Regions from separate parts of the Nocardia sp. NPDC004340 genome, predicted to be linked through region 2. Evidence: riboswitches for the same ligand, from Rfam matches in the RefSeq annotation. Region 2 holds a riboswitch; each other region holds the start of a gene.

Region 1 (5,185 bases), 790 kb from region 2:
GCTTGCGGCTGCGGCGGTTGCGCGCGCTGCCGACCGTGCTGTTCGCGCTGCTCGCCGATCACGAACGCGCGGTCGAGGCGGGCAAGGTCGCCGCGGGGGATGTGGATGCCTGGGGAGAAATCGTGGACATGCTCGCGGGCGCGCTCACCGCCCCGGTCGTGGAACGCGCCCCGATCCGCTGAGGCCGCAACACAATCGGATGTGACCCAGCGCGACCGGGGTGCGAAGTTCGGCGCGACCTGGCAGGTGGGCGGCGGCCCGGCTACCGTTGATTCTCGTGGACACCACGGCAGCAGTACCGACGGCGGGAGCCGAACCAGGGCCGACGCGCCCGCGACGGCTCGGCGTCGGACTCCCGCTGCTGAGCGGCGCGGCCGTCGCCGGCGGCCTGGCGCTGCTGCACTTCCGGGACCCGCACGTGCAGGGGGCCTACGGGTTCTGCCCGTTCTACGAACTGACCGGGTACTGGTGTCCCGGCTGCGGCGGCCTGCGCGGCCTGCACAATCTGACCGATGGCCGGTTCCTCGACGCCATCCACAGCAATGTGCTGCTGTTGCCGTTGACGCTCGGCTTCCTCGCCTGGTGGGGCACCTGGCTGGTGCGCGCCTGGCGGGGCCGGGCGACGCCGCCGCGACTACCGCGGATTCTGCCCAGGTCGGCGATGTGGATCGCGGTGGCCTTCCTCGTCGTGTTCACGGTCGTCCGGAACACGCCGTGGGGTACGTGGATCGCACCCGTCTAGGCGGAGGATGCTCTTGCTATGAGCGAATCGCTGAAGGAGCGGGTTCGGAACAAGCTGATCCGCCAGCTCGACGAGGACGGACCGCCCGATCCGGAGCGGCAGGACACCCGGCAGGTATCGGTCCAGAACGATCTGGACCTGCTCGAAGCCGTCAGCGAGGACGACCCTTTCGTCGAGGAGCTCGCGGCTCGCTACATGGTGCCCTGACCCGCTCCGCGCGACTCAGAATCCGCAGGGTGCTCCGCCGTCCGCGGAACCGCCGAAGGGCCGGGTTTCCGGGATCGGGTTCCAGTGGCCGTCGGTGCGGGCGTAATCCCAGCTCGGACCGTGCTCGACCAGGGTGGCGACGGCGTCGATGAGGCGGTCCACGTCGGCGGCGGTGGTGCCGAGTCCGATGCTGGCGCGCAGCGCCGCGTCCACCCCGAGCCGCGACAGCAGCGGGTGCGCGCAGAACCGTCCGTCGCGCACACCGATCCCGTGTTCGGCGGAGAGGTACGCGGCCACCTGGCCGGGCTCGAAGCCGTCGACCGTGAACGCGACGATGCCGACGGCGTCGGTGCTGTCGCGCCACACGCGCAGGAAGTTCACGCCCGGAACGGTTTTCAGCCCGTAGCGCAGCCGGTGGGTGAGGTACTGCTCGTGCTCGACGACGGTGGTCTCGTCCAGGTCGGCGAGCGCGTCGCAGGCGGCGGCCAGGGCGGCCACCCCGAGCACGTTCGGGGAACCGGCCTCGTGGCGCTGCGGCGCGGGCGCCCACTCCACGCTGTCGGCGGTGACCGAGCGCACCGCGCCGCCGCCCGCCAGGTACGGCTCGGCGGCGTCGAGCCAGTCCCGGCGGCCGACCAGGACGCCGGCGCCGAACGGCGCGTACGCCTTGTGCCCGGAGAAGGCCAGGTAGTCGATGCCGGTGGTGCGCAGGTCGATCCGTCGGTGCGGGGCCAGCTGGGCGGCGTCGACCAGGATGCGGGTGCCGCACTGGTGCGCGATCCAGGCCAGCCGTTCCAGCGGCAGCAGTTCGCCGGTCACATTGGAAGCGCCGGTAACCGCCAGCAGCGCAGCGGGTTTCGAGCACAGTTCGGCGACCAGTCGCTGGATGGTCTCCTCGATGGTGTCGGCGACCGGCACCACGCGGCGGCCGTGCCGGGTCCAGGGCAGGAAGTTGGCGTGGTGTTCGACATCCAGCACCACGGTGTCGCCGGGCACGCACGCGGCCAGCAGGTTCAGCGAGTCGGTGGTGTTGCGGGTGAAGACCACCACCTGGTCGTCGGCGGCGTTGAGGAAGCGGGCGACGGAGCCGCGGGCCGATTCGTAGCAGTCGGTGGAGACGCGGGAGGCGTATCCGGCGCCGCGGTGCACGCTGGCGTAGAACGGCAGCAGGTCGGCGACCCGGTCGGTGACCTGCCGCAACGCGGGCGCGCTGGCGGCGTAGTCGAAGTTGGCGTAGCCCGTGGTCCCGCCCTGGACCAGCGGAACCCGGAGGTCACAGCCGGACACGGTGGCGAGGGGAGCACAGGTCTGGTCGGCGAAAGCGGTCATCACAAATCCCATCGGATTCAGGGGACACGCGATCGGAAAACAGGAATCGATCGTGAGTCCGCGCTTGCCGCGCCCGGTCGGGCGACGGCCCGGTCGTCACCCGGAGCACCCCGCCGCGGTGGAGGGTTGCCGACCAGCTAGCCGGGGCTTAGCGCTGGTACTCATGACCTGAGTGCGAGATTGGCAGACGCGTCGCGGGCTTGTCAACCCTGCCCGGCCCGGCCTGCCGGGTCAGATCTTCACGGCGGAGACGCAGCGTTCGAGGCCGGGGACCGTTCGCCGCCGCGGCCGAGGGGCTTGGTGCTCTTCGACTACTTCGCCCGGGCCGCGGTGGCGCTGCGGCGGACCGCACACGACCTCCAGGCCCGCTGAGAACCTGTGACCAACGGCACCGGCGAATCGGAAAAATCATCCGAAAGTTGGAGTGGGTGGGCCGCAAAGTTCGAATCGCGCGATCGTTGCTGGGGCGTAGGGTCGATGAGGAAGTTAGGGTAGCCAAAGTGGTGCCCCCGGAGTTGACCACGAGGAGCCCGACCATGTTGGACACGGACACCGCCGCCGCCCCGTTCTCGACGCTCATTCGCACCGCGACCGAGCAGCAGCACAACGAGGCCGAGCACTCCACGTTCATGCGTGACCTGCTCACCGGCCAGCTCGGCGTCGAGGCCTTCCTCCGCTACACCGGCCAGCTCTGGTTCGTCTACGAGGCCCTCGAAAAGCATTCCGCCACACTGGCATCCGACTCCGTCGCGGGCCCGTTCGTGAAGCCGGAACTGGCGCGCCTGGCCGCGCTCGAGACCGACCTGGCCCACCTGGGCGGCGCGAACTGGCGCGACGAGCTGCAGCCGCTGCCGGCCACCGCCGCCTACGCCGCCCGCATCGAAGAGTGCGCGCAGGAGTGGCCGGCCGGGTACGTCGTCCACCACTACACCCGCTACCTGGGTGATCTCTCCGGCGGCCAGGTCATCCGCGGCACCGCCGAGAAGCTGTGGGACCTGCCCAAGAAGGGCGACGGCGTGCGCTTCTACGTCTTCGACGAGATCACCAATCCGGCCGCGTTCAAGCGCGAGTACCGCGAGGCCCTGGACCAGCTTCCCCTCGAAGGTCCCGAAGTCGATCGCGTGCTCGACGAGGCGCGACTGGCGTTCACGATGAACACCGATCTGTTCCGTGAACTCGGTGCGGAGTTCGGCGCGCGGAACTAGAACACCGTCACCAGAGGCCGTCGCGCTCCGTCCACCAGGCGGGGGCGGCGGCCTTCGCCGTGCTCGGGGGCGCACCGTTGGCCCTGCTCGTCGGGGGCAGGGTCAGCGATATCACCCTTGCGTCGCGTCGCCGCGATGGGTTGCCATGGAGGGCATGAGTCTTCCGCTGCTGTTGAGTTTCGCGGGGTTGTGCGTGCTGCTGGCGCTCACACCGGGTCCCGATACCTTTCTGGTGCTGCGATTCTCGATGGCCGGACCGCGACCCGGGATCGCGGCGGCGGTGGGCTCGGCGTTCGGCGGGATCGTCTGGGCGACGGTGGTGGCGGCCGGAGTGGCAGCGTTGCTGGAACAGTCGGCGACCGCGTATCGCACGCTGAAGGTGATCGGCGGAATCTACCTGCTGTACCTGGGGATTCGGGCGCTGGTCGAGCATCGGCGCGCACGGAACGCGGAGGCCGAGCCGGAGGTGACGGTCGCGCAGGGCACGCCCGCGTCGATGCGCTCGGCGTTCGCTGCCGGATTGCTGTCCTGTGTTTTCAACCCGAAGGTGGGGTTGTTCTACCTCGCGGTGCTGCCGCAGTTCCTGACCGAGGTGACCTTCCTGAACACGCTCACCCTCGGCGCCATCGAATCCAGCATCGCGGCGATCGAGATGATCCTGCTCGCGGTGGCCGCCGCCCGCGCGGTCACGCTGTTGAAGCGGCCGCGGATCCGGGCCCGGCTGGAACAGGCGAGCGCGGCCATCCTGGCGGCGCTGGGTATCGGCACCGCGGCCTCGGCGGCCTGAGGTCAGTCGGCGATCTCGGCGCGGTGATAGGCGCCGTTGTAGTACACCAGCGGGCCGGCCGCGGGCGAGCTCTCGGTGTTGTCGTGCACCTGCGTGACCAGTCCGATCACCAGCGTGTGATCGCCGACGGGGATCAGCTGGTGCACGGTCGCGCGCACCCAGATCGGGGTGCCGTGCAGGACCGGTTCGCCGGAGCCGAGCGTGGCCCACAAGGACTTGTCGGTGAAGCGCTCCTCGGCGGACCGGCTGAACCGCTGCGCCAGATGCTTCTGATGTTCGCCCAGGAAGTGCACCACCACCGATTCGGCCCCGAGCATGGCCTCGATGCTGGAGGAGGTCTCGGCGATATTGAACGAGATGAGCGGCGGCTGCGCCGACAGTGAGGCGAACGAGGTCGCGGTGAATCCGACCGGACCCTGCGCGGAGTTCAGCGTGACGATGGTGACGCCGGCCGGATAGTGCCGCATGGCGGCACGGAACTGCTGCGCGGTGATGCCGCTCAGGTCGTCGGGCACGTGTAACTCGGCGCCGGGCGTCGGAGAATCGGTCACGTCAAGAACCTACGTGGTCGCGGGCCCAGGTATTCCACGCCGGCGGAAAACCCCGTCGACGGCGGTCAGTCCACGTCGATGGCCAGGCCCGCGGTGATTCGGCACAGCTCGCCGAAGGTCGTGCGGAACAGGGTGTTCGGATGCCCGCCCGCCGCCCACAGCTCCTGGTACTGGGCCAGCGCGTTGTCGACGAAGGTGGGCAGGTTGGTGGGGTGCCCGAGCGGCGCGACGCCGCCTATGGGCTGCCCGGTCACCTCCTGGACCATGGCCGCGGGCGCCCGGCTGAGCGTGCCCTCCAGACGTTGCCCGGTGCGCGCCAGATGCACCTGGTGCGCGCCGGAGACGAGCAGCAGTACGGGGTCGT
Region 2 (5,185 bases):
CGTGACCGCCGCCGTCGCGAACAGTTCCTGCCCGGTGCGCGTCACCGCGCGGCCGCCCGCTGCTGCTCGTACTCGTAGAGCGTGTAGAAGCCCGCGGGATCGTTGTTTCCGTACAGCTTGTACCAGGCCTCCAGCACGTGCGGCTCGAAAATGTCCAGGCGAGCAAGGATCTCGCGCGCGAACTCGACCGGGCTGGTGCCGGACGCCGTGATCACGTCGCCACCGGTGACGGCGGGCGTCTGGACGAAGTGCTCACCGCCCGCGTAGCCGCTGTAGGCCAGGTATTCGGCGGCATTGCTGGTGTGCGGCCGATCGTCGAGCAGCCCCTCCTGCGCCAGCGCGAAGGTGCCACCGCAGATCGCCGCCACCGGGATCCCGGCCGTCACGAACTCGCGGGCCTTGCGGGCGAAAGCGGCGGGGGCCTCGGGATGAAGCTCGGTCTCCAGGCCCGGCAGGATCAGCATGGCACTGTCGCCCGGCTTCAGATCGTCGAGGACGACGTCCGGCAGGACGCGCATGCCACCCATCGAGGTGATCGGTTCGGCGCTGACGGCGACCGTCTTGACCTGCCATGTTCCCGGGTCACGGTGCCAGAGTGCGCGATTGATGTGTGCGGTCGCGTGGCCGACCTCCCAGTCCGAGAAGGTGTCGTAGACGGCCATGTGCACTGTTTTCATCATGACAGCATGCTGTCATTTTTGACAGCATGCTGTCAAGATCATTCGGGTCCATGAACGACGAAGGGCCGGAACCCCATGGGTTCCGGCCCTGTCGACTACTCGTCGGCTCAGCTCAACGCGTGATCCAGATCGTTGAGCAGATCCTCCACGTCCTCCAGACCGATGGAGACGCGCAGCACGCCATCGGTAATGCCCACGGCCGCACGGCCTTCCGGCCCCATCGCCCGGTGGGTGGTGGTGGCCGGGTGGGTGATCAGCGTCTTCGCGTCACCGAGGTTGTTGGAGATGTCGATGATCCGCAGCCGGTTCAGCACCTCGAACGCGCGCTTCTTGGCCTCGTTGTCGCCGGCCTTCAGCTCGAAGGTGATCACCGTGCCGCCGCCCGACATCTGGCGCTTGGCCAGCTCGAACTGCGGATGCGAGGACAGGAACGGGTACTTCACCCACGCCACCGCCGGATGCGACTCCAGGAACTGGGCGATCTTCAACGCCGAGTCCACCGACTGGCGCAGGCGCAGCGGCATCGTCTCCAGACCCTTGAGCAGGGTCCAGGCATTGAACGGGCTCAGCGCCGGACCGGTGTGGCGCATCAGGTTCTTCACCGGGCCGTCGATGTACTCCCGCGGACCCAGGATCGCGCCGCCGAGCACCCGGCCCTGGCCGTCGATGTGCTTGGTGCCCGAGTAGACGGTGATGTCCGCGCCCAGATCGAAGCCGCGCTGCAGCAGCGGGGTGGCGAAGACGTTGTCCAGCACCACCTTCGCGCCCGCCGCGTGCGCCAGATCCGAGACCGCGCGCACATCGGTGAGAGTCTGCATCGGGTTCGAGGGGGTCTCGAAGAAGACGGCCTGGGTGGGGACGGACAGCGCCTGCCCCCACTGGTTCAGGTCCTCGCCGTCGACGAACACCGTCTCCACGCCCCAGCGCGGCAGGATCTCGTTGGCCACCACGAAGCAGGAGCCGAACAGGCTGCGCGCCGCGACCAGCCGGTCACCGGCGGACAGCAGCGCGCCCAGCGCGGTGAACACCGCCGACATGCCCGACGCGGTCGCGAAACAGGCTTCCGCGCCGTCGATCAGGCGCAGCCGCTCCTCGAACATGGCGACCGTCGGGTTGCCGTAGCGCGAGTACACGAAGTGCTCGATATCGCCGGTGAAGGAGGCCTCGGCCGCCTCGGCGCTCTCGTAGACGAAACCCGAATTGAGGAACAGCGCCTCGGAGGTCTCGTCGAAGCCGGAGCGCCGGGTGCCGCCGCGGACCGCCTGGGTGGCGGGGCCGACGCCCTCGGGGAGCGGTTTCTCGAAAGAGCCGCCGGTGATCATGACTGCCTCCACGGAAGTCCGTCGGCGCGCCAGCCGGTGCTGCCGCGGTGGCCTTGGCCGTCGAGCGCACCCTCGAAGCCGTCGACCACATTGAACGAGGGGGTGATGCCGAGTGTGGTGGCGGCGGTGGCCGCGCCGATCGAACGCTGGCCGGAGCGACAGATGAAGATGACGGGCGCGTCCGAGTCCGGGGTCCGGTGGGCCAGCGACTGCTTCAGCAGGTCGGTGAACCGGGCGTTGGGGGTACCGGTGACGTCGACCCACTCGATCAGCGCGGTCGGACGGCCGATGCCGCCGGTGTCGGGCACGCCGACGAACCGCCACTCGGCCTCGGTGCGCACGTCCACCAGGACCGCATCGGGGTTGTCGCGCAACAACTCCCACGCCTGCTTGGGCGTGATGTCACCTGCGTAGCTCACTTGTACCTCCTGAGAATCCGCACTTGCCGCACCGCTGTCCGATGCGAGGCCAGGTCGTCACCCGGAGCACCCCACCGCGGAGGAGGGTTGCCGACCAGCCAGCCGGGGCTTGGCGCTGGTACTCATGACCTGGGATTGAGATTGCCGAAGAACCGTCCCCACTGTCAAACCCCAGTGAGGTATTCGGCCGTTGTCACGAATTACAGACCAACCAGCGGGAATTCTCCTTGGCGAAGTGCCACGTCGACGTCGTCGGCGCCCCGGCGACGGTGAACGTGACCTGCGCGGTGGCCTGGTCGCCCGTGACGGACGCGTCGGTCAGCTTGTCGAAGGCGATCGAGCCGCCGGTCGCGGTGGCCGCCTTCAGCGGCGAGGCGTTCTCGTCGAATCCCTTGCAGGACAGCACCGGGTCGTACTTCCCGGAGTCGTTGCGGGCCATCACGAACTTGGTCGCCGCCAGCGAGAGCCGATCGGAATCTGTGACATTCTTCTCAACCGGCGACACGACCGACGCGATCACGATTCCCAGGATCACCACCGCGATGATTCCCGCCGCCACCAGGAACGGCCACATGCTGCGGGTCTCGTTCTGGTCGATCCGGATCGGGGTCTCCTCGGCGTCGCTCATGGGTAGATCATGCCTGGTCCCCTTGTGCGGGCCGCCGCGTGCCATCGATAGAATCAGCAGAATTTCCCGCCCCAGCGCGGGAATAGCAAGACTACGCAGCAACGCTGCAGCGTCGGGGGCCAACGGAGGCCGCCGAGGCCAGAGCGTCAACTTAGCCTAAGCTAAGAGCGACGGCTGAGTTTTGACGGCAAGTTAGTTTCGACCCAAAGGGTGCGCGGAAGAATGACCGAACAGAGTGCAGCGACCCGCCCGCTACGCATTGCGATCGTGGGCGCAGGACCGGCCGGCATCTACGCCGCCGACGCGTTGATGAAGTCCGACGCGGACGTGAGCATCGATCTCTACGAGCGCATGCCCGCGCCCTTCGGCCTGATCCGCTACGGCGTGGCGCCGGACCACCCGCGCATCAAGGGCATCATCACCGCGCTGCACAAGGTGCTCGACAAGCCGCAGGTCCGCCTGCTGGGCAATATCGACTACGGCGTCGACATCACCCTCGAGGACCTGCAGCAGTTCTACGACGCGGTCATCTTCTCCACCGGCGCCAACGCCGACCGCGCGCTGGGCGTCCCGGGCATCGACCTGGACGGCTCCTACGGCGCCGCGGACTTCGTGTCCTGGTACGACGGCCACCCCGACGTCGCCCGCACCTGGCCGCTGGAGGCGGAGAAGGTCGCCGTCCTCGGCGTCGGCAACGTCGCCCTCGACGTGGCGCGCGTGCTCGCCAAGACCGGCGACGAGCTGCTGCCGACCGAGATCCCGCCGAACGTCTACGAGGGCCTCCAGGCCAACAAGGCGCTCGAGGTGCACGTGTTCGGCCGCCGCGGTCCCGCGCAGGCCAAGTTCACCCCGCTCGAGCTGCGCGAGCTCGACCACTCGCCGACCATCGAGGTCATCGTCGACCCCGAGGACATCGACTACGACGAGGGCTCCGAGGCCGCGCGCCGGCACTCCAAGCAGGTCGACATGATCTGCAACACCCTCGAGCAGTGGGCCATCCGCGACGTCGGCGACCGCCCGCACAAGCTGTTCCTGCACTTCTTCGAGAACCCCTCGGAGATCCTGGGCGAGGACGGCAAGGTCGTGGGCCTGCGCACCGAGCGCACCCAGCTCGACGGCACCGGAAACTGCAAGGGCACCGGCGAATTCAAGGACTGGGACATCCAGGCCGTGTACCGCGCGGTAGGCTACCTGTCGCAGAACATCCCGGCCCTGCCCTTCGACGACCAGGCCGGCACCGTGCCCAACGAGGCCGGTCGCGTGATCGTCGACGAGAACGCCGACGGCGCGGCTCGCTACATGCCCGCTACCTACGTCACCGGCTGGATCAAGCGCGGCCCGGTCGGCCTCATCGGCCACACCAAGGGCGACGCCAACGAGACCATCGCCTGCCTGCTCGACGACGCCGCCGACTTCGCCCCGGCCGCCAAGCCGGAGCTCGAGGCCGTCACCGAGTTCCTCGAGGGCAAGGGCATCCCGTTCACCACCTGGGCCGGCTGGTACCGCCTGGACGCGCACGAGCGCGCCCTCGGCGAGCCGCAGGGTCGCGAGCGGGTCAAGGTCGTCGAGCGCGACGAGATGCTGGCCGCCTCCGAGCCCGACAAGGCCTCCTGAGCGGTTATCGACCCGACGTCCTGACCAGCGTGAATCCGCCTGCCGGACAAGGTTGTCCACACTTGTCACCGTTCTGAGGCATGCTGATCACGTGTTCGATGCCCATCTCCACATCTTCGATCCGCGGTTCCCGCTGGTCGAGAACGAGGGCTACCTGCCCGACCCGTACACCATCGCCGACTATCGCAAGCGCATGTCCCGCTTCGATATCGACGGTGGCGCGGTGGTCAGCGGGTCCTTCCAGGGCACCGATCAGAGCTATCTGCTGGCCGCCCTCGCCGAACTCGGCGAGGGCTGGGTCGGCGTCACCAATCTGCACGTCGACGCGAGCGACGCCGAGATCCTCGCGCTGAGCAAGGCCGGGGTGCGGGCCATCCGGTTCAACCTCAAGCGGGCGGGCGGCGACATCGTCGGGCTCACCATGCTGGCCCTGCGCGCCTACGAACTGGCCGGGTGGCACGTCGAGCTCTACATCGACGGGTCCATGCTGGGCTCGCTGGAACCGGTCATCACCAAGCTGCC
Region 3 (5,185 bases), on a different contig from region 2:
GCAGCACCAGGAAGATCACCAGCAGTCCGAACGTGATCAGATCCCGGTAGCCGTCCCCGAACCAGTAGATGCCGAACGCCTCCACCAGGCCGAGCACGAAGCCGCCGAGCACCGCGCCCGGAATCGACCCGAGCCCGCCGATGGTGGCCGCCACGAAGCCGGTCATGCCGACCACGCCGCCGCTGGTGGGCGAGATGTTCGAGTTGTAGAGGCCGACGAAGATGCCGGCCAGCCCGCCCAGCCCGGAGGCGATGGCGAAGGCCAGCGACTGCACCCGCCCGACCCCGATGCCCATCTGCGCGGCGGCATCCGGATCCTGCGCGGTCGCGCGGATCGCCAGCCCGTGCCGGCTGAACCGCAGGAACGCCCACAGCCCGCCCATCACCAGCAGGGTGATGGCGAACATGGCCACGTCGGAGGTGCCGAACCGTACCCCGCCCACCTGGAAGTTGTTGGTGGACAACACCTGCGGGAACGGCCGGGTGTCCGGCCCGAACACCAGGGCCACCACGTTCTCGATGATGAGCCCCACCGCCACCGTCGCCAGCAGCGCCGCGATGGCCGGGGCCCGGCGCAGCGGCCGCACCGCCAGCACGTCGATGGCCACACCGACCAGCGCCGTCACCGCCACCACCACGACCAGCGCGGCCCACCACGGCACCCCGTGCTGGGCGATCAGCCACCAGCCCAGCACCGAACCGAACGCGAAGATCGCGCCGTGCGCGAAATTGATGACATTGCTGACCCCGAAGATCAGGGTGATGCCCACGGCGATCAGCGCGTACGCATTGCCGTGGACCAGACCCGCGATGAGCGTGTCGAACATCTACTTCTTGCTTCCGACCGGTACGAACTTGCCGTTCTGCAGAATCAGCTCGATCGGCTTCACCCCGCTGGGACGGCGCGTCTGCTGATCGAAGGCGAAGGTGCCCAAGCCGATTCCGTCGAAGTCCTTGACCTCGCGCAGCCCCTTCAGCACGCCCTCCCGGGTCGCGCCGCCCGCCTTGGCGGCCTTCACCACCGCGTTCAGCGCGTCATAGGCGTACACATTGAAATCGCCCGGGTCGGTATTGAACTTGGCCCGGAACTTGGTGACGAAGTTCTGCACCTTCGGGCTCGGATCCGACGGCGTGAACACACCGTTCACGATGTCGCCCTCGGCCGCGGCGCCCGCCAGCTCGATGAACTGCGGCGTGTTCTGCCCGCCGAAGAATTGCCCGGTGAACCCGACATCCCGCAGCTGCTTGACCACCAGCGCACCGTCCGGTCCGTACCCCAGGTGCACGAAGGCCTCCGGGTTGGCGTCCCGGCCCTTGATCAGGACCGGCCGGAAGTCCTGCGAATCCGGCAGGATCGCCGAGGAATAGGCGATCTCGATGCCCTTCTCCTTGGCGAACTGCTCGAAGTACTTGAAAGCCTGCTTACCCCAGTCGGTTTCGAGGTAGACGACCGAGACCTTCTTCGCCTTGGAGCGCACCCACTCGGCATTGCGCTCCTGGTACACGTCCAACGTGATGGACGGACTCCACGAATAGTCCCCCGCCTTGGTGAAATCCACCGCGGAGTTGGTGAACCCGTACTGCACCAGCTTGCCCCGGTTGTACACCGGCGACGCCGCGATCGACGCGGGCGACGAGAAATCGCCCAGCTCCGCGATGATCGACTGATCACCCACGAACTTGGTCGCGATCGGCACCGTCTGCTTCGGATCCGACTGCGAATCCTCCCACTTCAGCGCCACCTTCTTGCCATTGATCCCGCCCGCGGCATTGATCTCGTCGAGCGCCAGGTCGAACCCCTGCTGCCAGAGCCGCCCGTACTCGGCGGAATTGCCCGTCTTCGGCCCCGACACCCCGAAATACACGGTGTCCGAACTGCTTCCGGACGATTCGCTACCGCAGGCCGCCGCCAGACTCGCGACCAACGCCGCCGCCCCGACACCCACCGCCACCCGGAAACCACGCGACCGGGACAAGATCCTGCTCATTGCAACCTCTACATTCGCGCACCGGCACACGGCCGGGCAGGGGGACACGACCACGACAGAGGAATGCGCGGTCCTGGCGCTTGCGCCACCCGGTCGGGCAGCGCCTGGTCGTCACCCGGGGCACCCCACCGCCCACGCGAGGGTTGCCGATCAGCGAGCCGGGGCTCGAAAAACGCTGATACTCGTGACCGTGTCCAGAAAGGTAGCCGTGACAACCGGCGGCCGACACCGTTCGAATCACCCTGATGCCAAACACCGCCCGGCCCCGCCGCCGGGAAATCCCCTGTCACCCCCGCGAATTGCCCCCGCGGCCGCATCGCCCCCCGCCGATGCCGCCGCTCACCCCTATGTCAGATGCGCGGTCAGCCAGGCCCGGAACTCGGTCAGGTCCCGCAGCACCACGTCCGCGCCGGCCGCCGACAACTCCTCGGCCGCGTACGGTCCGGTCGTCACCGCCACCGAGGTCGCGTCCGCCACCTTGGCCGCGCGCACGTCACCGAGATGATCACCCACATAGATCGAGGCGCCGCGCTCGAGCAGCACCTCCCCCTTCTCCTCCGCCCAGGCCCCGCCGACCAGTTCGTCGACCGCCAGCCCCAGATGATCCAGATGCAGCTGCGCGTGCGGCCCGTTCTTCGCGGTGATCACCAGCACCCGGCCCCCGGCCTCGTGCACCGCGGCCAGCGCGTCCACCACACCGGGCAGATGATCCGACGCGTGCACCGCCAACTCCGGGTACATCTCCCGGTACATGGCCACCACACCCGGCACCTCGTGCTCCGGGAACCACTGCGCCGCCTCGTGCGCCAGCGGCGGACCCAGCCGCGACACCACCAGCTCCGAATCGATCGCCACCCCGGTCCTGGCGGCCACCGCGTCCCACACCGCGGCGATCCCCGGCCGCGAATCGATCAGCGTCATATCCAGGTCGAATCCGACCACCAGGTCACCAGCCACATCCCGAACCCTACGGGCCGCGGAAAATCGGAGGCCCCGCGGCAGGGCCGCCACCTAAGCTCGGACCATGCCGAGCGATCAGGGAACGCTGTTCTGTGGAACCGACCTCGCCGCCCGCATCGAGGGCGTCGAAACCGAACTGATCGCCAAGGGCAGCGCGGCCGCCGCGGCCCGGCTCGGACCGGACACCGGCTTCGTGATCCCCCTCGCGGGCGGGGTCGCGTCCTTCGCCGAGGACGGATCACCGCTGAACAAGATCGCCGGGCTCGGCTTCGCGGGGATACCCGACGAGGCCGAACTCGACGAGATCGAGCGGCTGTTCGCGGCCCGCAAGACGCCCGTGCAGGCCGAGGTCTCCCAACTCGGCGACCCCGGCGTCGGGGAACTGCTCACCGGACGCGGGTACCGGCTGGTGTCGTTCGAGAACGTGCTCGGCCGCGAACTCGGCGCCGCGCTGACCGCGGACGTCGCGTCCGGCGTCGAGGTGACGCCCAGCGGCGCCGACGAATTCGACGCCTGGCTCGACGTCGTCGCGGACGGCTTCGCCCACCCCGACACCCAGGGCGTCGCCTCGCACGAGGAATTCCCCGCCGAGATCATCGCCAACGCCATGCGCGACCTCACCGGCGCGGCCGGGGTGCGGCGGTTCCTGGCCCGGCGTGACGGCCGGGTGGCCGGAGGCGCGAGCCTGCGGCTGGCCCGCGGCGTCGCCCAGCTCACCGGCGCGGCCACCGATCCCGCCCACCGGCGGCACGGCGTCCAATCCTCACTGCTGTCGGTACGCCTGGCCGAGGCGAGCGCGGCGGGCTGCGATATCGCGGTGGTGACCACCCAGCCCGGATCGAAATCGCAGCAGAACGTGCAACGGCAGGGGTTCAGCCTGCTCTACACCCGGGCCATCCTGGTCAAAGCCTGATCGACACCCGACCGGGCGTCCCTCCGGTCAGCCGGGCAGCCGGTGCGCGGCAATGGGTTTCAGCTGCTCGCGCAGCACATCGCCGTCGCCGCCGAAGAGCTGCTCGTCGGTGTCGACGGCGATCCGCACCGCCCGGCTCGCCAATTCCCTGCCCTCGGCCGTGATCTCGACCCGCAGCGCGCGGGCGTCGACGGGGTCGGCCCGTCGCGCCAGCAGCCCCCGCTCCTCCAGACCGCGAATCACCTTGGACGCCATCATCCGATCCGCGCCCGACATGTCCGCCACCTGCTGCTGGGTCGGCAGCTCACCCGACCGGCCCAGCCAGCCCGCCGAGGCCAGCAGATTGAACTGGGTCGGCGTGAGCCCGAGCGGACGCAGATTGCGTTCCAGCGTCGCCCGCCACTCCAGGGCGGCGTGATGCAGCCAGAAGCCCGGACTCATGAGCGGTCCCCGTGGTTCAGCCACGCCGTCGTGCCTCCTGTTCCAATGCGGCGAAGGTCAGCGGCATGTCCGCGCGCATGCCCTTCTCCCAGACGAGCTTGAACAGCGGGCCCATCGGCCCGTGCACCTCGACGTGCTCGGCCACCCGCACCCGGCCGTCGCCGAGCGGGACGTAGGTGCGGTGACCGCGCAGCTTCCCGAACGGGATGCCCGCCTCACTGGTCCACGACTGTCCCGGCTCCACGGCCACGATAGTGAACGGCCCGGCCGGCGCGCCCTTCGGCTTCACCCAGCCCTTGGTCCCGGCCGCGAACTCACCGTCGATACGGGACTTCTCCTCGTGCGGGTCCCATTCCGACCAGCGGTCGACATCGGTGGCGACCGCCCAGACGCGGTCCAGGTCGCCGGTGATCACGGCCTCTTCGGTGAACGAGTACATCATCGTCGTCTCCAATATCGGGGAAATATGTTGTTGCAACAACAGTAACCGTCGTCGCGACAACAATCAACCCCGGTCGGCGACCCGCGACCGATGGATGGGCCCGATGACGGCGACACCATGTGCCGCCGCCACCGGGCGTCCGACCGCTATGGGACCGGCGCGTAACCCAGCGGGCGCGTCGTGAACGTGCCCCGGCCCTGCGTCCGGCTCCGCAAACGCGTTGCGTAGCCGAACAATTCGGCCAGCGGGACCGTGGCCGTCACGACCACCGTGCCGGTCCGGGTCACCGACCCCGTCACCCGGCCCCGCCGGGCGGCGAGATCACCGAGCACCGCGCCGACATGGTCCTCCGGCACCGTGGCGGTGAGCTCCACCAGCGGTTCCAGTACCGCCATGGCACTGGCGCGCAAGGCTTCCCGCAGCCCCAGGCGGCCCGCGGTGC

What was found. Region 2 has a riboswitch for S-adenosylmethionine ahead of ACWEOI_RS07035 (rhodanese-like domain-containing protein). Riboswitches for the same ligand answer to the same signal wherever they lie in the genome.
Region 1: it holds a riboswitch for S-adenosylmethionine, as region 2 does, so the genes downstream of both, ACWEOI_RS03490 (aminotransferase class V-fold PLP-dependent enzyme) here and ACWEOI_RS07035 (rhodanese-like domain-containing protein) in region 2, are expected to answer to the same signal.
Region 3: it holds a riboswitch for S-adenosylmethionine, as region 2 does, so the genes downstream of both, ACWEOI_RS11950 (ABC transporter substrate-binding protein) here and ACWEOI_RS07035 (rhodanese-like domain-containing protein) in region 2, are expected to answer to the same signal.

What each region holds. Positions count from the first base shown of each region.
Region 1 covers NZ_JBSGDW010000001.1:801,789-806,973, reverse strand. The annotation lists gene ACWEOI_RS03505 (TetR family transcriptional regulator) at 1-182, shown strand, start outside; gene ACWEOI_RS03500 (DUF2752 domain-containing protein) at 278-742, shown strand; gene ACWEOI_RS03495 (hypothetical protein) at 761-949, shown strand; gene ACWEOI_RS03490 (aminotransferase class V-fold PLP-dependent enzyme) at 965-2,278, opposite strand; SAM riboswitch class IV at 2,334-2,447, opposite strand; gene ACWEOI_RS03485 (biliverdin-producing heme oxygenase) at 2,815-3,483, shown strand; gene ACWEOI_RS03480 (LysE family transporter) at 3,638-4,270, shown strand; gene ACWEOI_RS03475 (flavin reductase) at 4,273-4,737, opposite strand; gene ACWEOI_RS03470 (YbaK/EbsC family protein) at 4,887-5,185, opposite strand, start outside.
Region 2 covers NZ_JBSGDW010000001.1:1,592,114-1,597,298, reverse strand. The annotation lists gene ACWEOI_RS07050 (MarR family transcriptional regulator) at 1-45, opposite strand, end outside; gene ACWEOI_RS07045 (DJ-1/PfpI family protein) at 42-680, opposite strand; gene ACWEOI_RS07040 (O-succinylhomoserine sulfhydrylase) at 788-2,002, opposite strand; gene ACWEOI_RS07035 (rhodanese-like domain-containing protein) at 1,999-2,421, opposite strand; SAM riboswitch class IV at 2,436-2,551, opposite strand; gene ACWEOI_RS07030 (Rv0361 family membrane protein) at 2,615-3,049, opposite strand; gene ACWEOI_RS07025 (FAD-dependent oxidoreductase) at 3,272-4,663, shown strand; gene ACWEOI_RS07020 (amidohydrolase family protein) at 4,755-5,185, shown strand, end outside.
Region 3 covers NZ_JBSGDW010000002.1:980,129-985,313, forward strand. The annotation lists gene ACWEOI_RS11945 (ABC transporter permease subunit) at 1-826, opposite strand, end outside; gene ACWEOI_RS11950 (ABC transporter substrate-binding protein) at 827-1,987, opposite strand; SAM riboswitch class IV at 2,059-2,177, opposite strand; gene ACWEOI_RS11955 (HAD family hydrolase) at 2,333-2,944, opposite strand; gene ACWEOI_RS11960 (GNAT family N-acetyltransferase) at 3,033-3,860, shown strand; gene ACWEOI_RS11965 (MarR family winged helix-turn-helix transcriptional regulator) at 3,888-4,325, opposite strand; gene ACWEOI_RS11970 (SRPBCC family protein) at 4,318-4,743, opposite strand; gene fusA (elongation factor G) at 4,890-5,185, opposite strand, start outside.